Regions from separate parts of the Streptomyces sp. NPDC050619 genome, predicted to be linked through region 1. Evidence: riboswitches for the same ligand, from Rfam matches in the RefSeq annotation. Region 1 holds a riboswitch; the other holds the start of a gene.
The links. A riboswitch is a leader RNA that binds a small molecule or an ion and turns the genes downstream of it on or off. The one in region 1 is predicted to bind cyclic di-AMP.

Region 1 (3,026 bases):
GTACGTCAGCGACTCGCACCCCCCGGCGACGGTGTACGACACGCTGCCCGGCCGCTGGGTCGGCGAACCGGCCTGGCCCTCCCCCAACGTCAGGACCGTCTCGTACGACCTCCAGGGCGCCCCCCTTCTCATCCGCTCGCCGCAGCACACGGGCCTCGACGCGGGCCGCTTCTTCCCCTTCGGCAACGACGCCGATCTGCCGCCCGACCAGCGGGAGGAGGACGCGCGGTCGGAGTGCTTCGAGTTCGAAGTGGGCGAGGAGACCTGGGTGTTGGGGCGGCCGAGGGTGCGGCTGCGGCTGACCTCCGAGGTGCCGCGCGGCCAGGTGGTCGCCCGCGTGTGCGACGTGGCCCCGGACGGCTCGTCGACCCTCGTCACCCGGGGCGTGCTGAACCTGTCGGCGCGGCAGGGCCGGGACAAGGCGGTGCCGTGGGCGCCGGGGAGCACGGAGGACGTCGAGTTCGAGCTGAACGGCATCGGCCACGTCTTCCCGGCCGGGCACCGCATCCGGCTCGCCGTCTCCTCGGCGTACTGGCCGTGGATCTGGCCGCAGCCCGACTCGGCGGCGGGCTGCACGCTGGATCCGACCGGGAGCTTCCTGGAACTCCCGGTACGGACAGGGGAGTTCGCCTCGGACATCTCCTTCGAGGACCCGGAGCAGTCCGAACCGCTGGGCGTGAGCTACCCGGCCACCCTCGACGAGCCCCGCCCCGAACGGCTGGTCGTGCGCGATGTGGCCAAGGGCGAGTGGCGGCTGGAGGTCGATCCGCGCTACGGCGGCACGCGGGTGTATCCCGACGGTCTGGAGTTCACCGAGGAGGCGCTGGAGACGTACACGATCAACGAGTCGGACCCCCTGTCGGCGCGCACCCACTCGGACTGGTCGATCCGGCTGCACCGGCCGGAACTGGCCTGGGACACGACAGTCCGCACCAGCTCGACCATCACCTGCGACGAATCGTCCTTTTTCGCCGCCAACGAGGTGATTTGCACGGACGGTGGCGAGGTGGTCTTCCACCGAACCTGGGAGAAGCAGATCCCACGGACGGCCGGTTGACGACGAGTTGAGCACAATGCCCGATTTGCCACTCTTGTGCAGGCCAGTGAGTTGGGTCACTCGCTCCCCGCGCGCACCCCTCTGTCACGCCTTTGCGTTTCGCCTTGCATCGAACGCCAGTTGAGCCTTGCAACAGCAAAGGATCAAGCACCCCAAATGACTCCGTCCAAGGTCAACAGGGGTCTTATGTGAATCCAGCACTTGTTCCGGACATGTGCTCTCGCATACGTTCCCGGCCTGTCGGGCGGACGCCTAATCCTGCCGCCGCCCGGACCGAGACTCATCGACGAAGACACTCGCACGGCAGGAGCGGGGGACCCAGGTAAGTCGCCGGGCCGGACGGCACATGTCGCACCGGAACGGCTGGGGGTGAAGTCGCGTCCGTCAGGGCGCGGCCGGGCAGCTCCCGCCCGAACCCGACAGCTCACCTCGTAGGCGCCGGAGAGGAACAGAGCCATGGCCGCACGAGGTAAGCACCGCCGCCCCAGAACCCGCCCGCTCACCCGAGGCATCGTCGCAGTCGGAACCGGCACCGTCGCCCTCGCCCTCCCGCTGCTGAGCGCGACCACCGCGAGCGCCGCGGCGCCGGCCGCGGCCCCCGCCGCAGCGCAGGCCGTAGCGCAGGTCAAGTCCGTCACGTACACCGCGGTCAAGGGCGACACGCTCTACGGCATCGCGGACAAGTACGACACGCCCGGCGGCTGGCGACAGCTCTACAAGGACAACCGCAAGGCCGTCGGCGACGACCCCCGGCTGATCCACCAGGGTCTCAAGCTGACGGTCAGGACGACGAAGACGACCTCGGCGCCCGCCAAGAAGCCCGCCCAGTCCGTCACCAAGACCACCCAGGCCACCCAGGCCTCCGTCAAGACGTACGCGAACAACCTCGACGGCTGGATCCGCCAGGCGATGGACATCATGGCGCAGAAGGGAATCCCCGGCTCGTACGACGGCATTTACCGCAACATCATGCGCGAGTCCTCGGGCAACCCCAACGCCATCAACAACTGGGACTCCAACGCCGCCGCAGGCACCCCGTCCAAGGGCCTGCTCCAGACCATCGACCCGACCTTCCAGGCGTACCACGTGGCCGGCACGTCGTTCGACCCGTACGACCCGGTCGCGAACATCGCCGCGGCCTGCAACTACGCGGCCGCGCGGTACGGCTCGATCGACAACGTCTTCGGGGCGTACTGAGCCTGCCTTACCGCCGCGGAAACAGTCTCTCGAGGACGACGGCGATGCCGTCGTCCTCGTTCGACGAGGTGATCTCGTCGGCCACGGCCTTGAGTTCGGGGTGGGCGTTGGCCATCGCGACGCCGTGGGCCGCCCAGTCGAACATGGGGATGTCGTTGGGCATGTCCCCGAAGGCGATGGTCTGTTCGGGGCCCAGCCCCAGGTGCTCGGCGGCCAGCGCCAGACCCGTCGCCTTGGTGATGCCGCATGGCTGGAGTTCGACGGTCCCGGGCCCCGACATGGTGACCGTGGCGAGGGAACCGACCACTCCGCGCGCCGTCGCGGCCAACTCGTCGTCGGACAGGTCGGGATGGCGCAGCAGCACCTTGCTGATGGGCTCGCCCCACAGGTCGTCGCGCCGGTCCACGCGTACGGCGGGCAGGGTCGGGTGCGGCATCAGATAGCCGGGCTCGATGAGGGTGAGCCCGTCGACGCCGTCCTGGTCGACGGCCGCGTACACCTGGCCCAGCTCGGCCTCGATCTTGCCGAGCGCGGTCTCGGCCAGCTCCCGGTCCAGGGTGACCGACCACAGCAGACGGCCGGCGCCGGCGTCGTAGACCTGCGCGCCCTGCCCGCACACCGCGAGCCCCGTGCTGCCCAGGTCGTCGAGGAGCGGCCGCACTCTGGGTGCCGGGCGGCCGGTCACCACGAGGTGCCGGGCACCGGCCGCCGCCACCCGCGCGAGCGCGGCGAGGGACCGGTCGGACAGCGTGTCGTCGGCTCTGAGCAGCGT
Region 2 (3,026 bases), on a different contig from region 1:
GCCGCGGGGAATCCGGAGTATCCGCTCAAGGTCACGGTCAGCGGGTCGGGCGAGCTCGATCCGACGGCGAAGTTCTGGCACACGGGTGGGGAGAAGATCGTCTATACGACGGAGGAGGGGGCGGGGCGGGTTCGGGGGGTGGGGCTGACGGCGGAGGTGGTGCCTCTGGTTTCTCAGGGTGGTGAACTGGACTGGCGGCTGTTGCTGGAGCATCTGTACGACGTCCGGGGGGTCCGCCGTCTGATGGTCGAGGGCGGCGGGCAGATCCACACCCAGCTGCTCCGGCAGGGCCTCGCCGACGAGCTCCAGCTGGTGCTGGCCCCGCTGTTCGTCGGCGATCCGGACGCGCCCCGGCTGTTCGGGCCGGGTGTGTATCAGCGTGGACGGCTCCGGCTCGTGGAGACGCGGCCCATCGGCGACGTGGTCCTCATCCGGTACGAGCCGACGGCACCCGGCACCGGCAGCCTCCCGTCCGCCGCCGACCGGCACTGGCTGGCCCGCGCCTGCGAGCTGGCGGCCCTGTGCCCGCCCTCGGAGACGGCGTTCAGCGTGGGCGCGGTGGTGGTGGCGGCCGACGGGACGGAGCTGGCGCGGGGGTACTCCCGGGAGGGCGATCCGGTCGTGCACGCGGAGGAGGCGGCGCTGGCGAAGATCGGGCCGGGGGATGTGCGGCTGGCGTCCGCGACGGTCTACAGCAGCCTGGAGCCGTGCGCTCGGCGGGCGTCCCGGCCGGTGCCGTGTGCTCGGCTGATTCTGGAGGCGGGGGTGCGGCGGGTGGTGACTGCTTGGCGAGAGCCGGAGACGTTTGTGGCGGGGGCCGATGGGAGTGGGGTGCTGGTGGGGGCAGGGGCGGAGGTGGTTCTGCTGCCCGAGTTCGAGGAGCTGGCGAAGGTGCCGAATCGGCATCTGTTGCGCTAGCTGTATTGATCACGAGCGCCTCTTGGCGCCGGGGCAGGTGAGTGTCTTCAGCCCGGCCGGGGCTGGAAATTCTTCGTCGAAACGGGGTGGAAGCCGTCGTAAAACACCCCGTAAAGGGCAGTGGACGAAAACCCGTGTACTTCGGCCCCCGCAGATGGCGTATGCTGGTCTTACAACGACGCGGGGTGGAGCAGCTCGGTAGCTCGCTGGGCTCATAACCCAGAGGTCGCAGGTTCAAATCCTGTCCCCGCTACTGAAGGCCGAGGGCCGGAATCCGAAAGGGTTCCGGCCCTCGGTGCGTTTCGGTACGACGGCCGGCAGGGCGGGCTCGATCGCCGTCACCCCGCGTGAACGCGTCGTCCCGCTCCGATAACAACTGACATACCGTCAATACCTGTGAGCTTCCTGAGCCTTGGTCAACTCGCCCGATTTTCGCCGGTCATGGGCCGTTAGTCCCACGGGAAAACGTTAATGATCAAGCGGAACAGCTTGGAATCGAGCCCCCTGGTCTATTAACGTTCGATAACGCAGCGCGGTCGTCCCAGCCGTCACAAGAGGCGGCTCCGTGCGCACGCGCCGAATTCCGCAAGGGAACCGGGGAACCACCACCTTGGGGTGAATCGCGCGGATGCCACCGTGAACTCACGGCTGGTATACGCGCGTAGGAGACCTTCCTGCTCCGAACCCGTCAGCTAACCCGGTAGGCGAGAAGGAAGGAAAGGAGTACGCCCCACGTGGCGTCCAACCGGCCTGCCCCAGAAGCCCCGTTCGTGCCCAGCCAGCGCGACACCGAGACATTCGGCTACGGCACTTACCAAAACGACGAGGGCCCCTGGGAGGAGTGGAACCCCACCGAGGATTCCCTCCGCCCCGTACGTGGCCGGCATCGTGTCGCCAAGCAGCGCGGCGGAATCGCCCGCAGCTCCACCGTCCTGGGCGTCGGCGTCATAGCCGCCGTCGGCGCGGGCGGCATGGCCAGCGCGCAGACCGGCACTCCGCCGGTCTCGATCTCCCTGCCCGACCTGCCCAATGTGGGCTCCCTCCTCTCGGACGACGTCGCGGACGAGGCCGAGACCACCACCGCGCTCAGCAGCGTCGCCGAGACCTCCACCGACGACACCGCGCAGAGTGCCTCGGACGCCGGTGAGGCGCTGCGGACCCGGATCATGGCCCAGGTCGAGCAGCAGCAGGACCAGGTCGAGAGCAAGGCCGCCGCCCAGGCCGTGGCCGCCGCCGAGAAGGAGGCCGCCGCGGCGGCCGCCAAGGCGGAGCAGGAGGCCAAGGCCAAGGCCGCCGCCGCGAAGAAGAAGGCGGAGGAGGAGGCCGAGCGGAAGGCCGAGGCCGAGCGCCTCGCCGAGCTGGCCAAGCAGTTCACGCTGCCGACCTCCTCGTACACCATCACCAGCACCTTCGGCCAGGCCGGCTCCCTCTGGTCGTCCGGCTACCACACCGGCCTCGACTTCGCCGCGCCCACGGGCACGCTCATCAAGGCGATCCACTCCGGCACGATCACGCAGGCCGGCTGGGACGGGTCGTACGGCTACAAGACGGTGCTCACCCTCGAGGACGGCACGGAACTCTGGTACGCCCACCAGTCGTCGATCAGTGTCAGCGTCGGCCAGAAGGTCAGCACGGGTGAGGTGATCGGCCGCGTGGGCGCCACCGGGAACGTCACCGGTGCCCACCTCCACCTCGAAGTCCACTCGGGCGGTGCCGACTCCGGGATCGACCCGATGGCCTGGCTGCGGAGCAAGGGCGTCAACCCCTGAGCCACACCGACCTTCTGATCACCGGCGGTCCTGACGGCGTCCTTGCGACGTCAGGGCTGCCGGTCTTCGGTGTATGCGGAATACAGGCTGGTGGGGCGGGTGTTGAAGAGGAGCATGACTTCTCCTGCTCCTGCTCCTTCGCTTCGCAAGCTCGGTTCCTCGGACCTTGAGGTCTTCCCGCTGTCCCTCGGCGGCAATGTCTTCGGCTGGACCGCCGACGAGGCGGAGTCCTTCGCCGTGCTCGACGCCTACACGGCCGCGGGCGGCAACTTCGTCGACACCGCCGACTCCTACTCGGCGTGGGTCGACGGCAACAAGGGCGGCGAGTCCGAGACCGTC

Region 2: it holds a riboswitch for cyclic di-AMP, as region 1 does, so the genes downstream of both, AB0I77_RS29440 (M23 family metallopeptidase) here and AB0I77_RS30725 (LysM peptidoglycan-binding domain-containing protein) in region 1, are expected to answer to the same signal.

The regions. Positions count from the first base shown of each region.
Region 1 covers NZ_JBFAIR010000021.1:58,901-61,926, reverse strand. The annotation lists gene AB0I77_RS30730 (CocE/NonD family hydrolase) at 1-1,057, shown strand, start outside; cyclic di-AMP (ydaO/yuaA leader) riboswitch at 1,332-1,508, shown strand; gene AB0I77_RS30725 (LysM peptidoglycan-binding domain-containing protein) at 1,514-2,254, shown strand; gene AB0I77_RS30720 (HAD family hydrolase) at 2,262-3,026, opposite strand, start outside.
Region 2 covers NZ_JBFAIR010000020.1:22,020-25,045, reverse strand. The annotation lists gene AB0I77_RS29450 (dihydrofolate reductase family protein) at 1-918, shown strand, start outside; tRNA gene AB0I77_RS29445 (tRNA-Met) at 1,098-1,171, shown strand; cyclic di-AMP (ydaO/yuaA leader) riboswitch at 1,483-1,640, shown strand; gene AB0I77_RS29440 (M23 family metallopeptidase) at 1,653-2,687, shown strand; gene AB0I77_RS29435 (aldo/keto reductase) at 2,802-3,026, shown strand, end outside.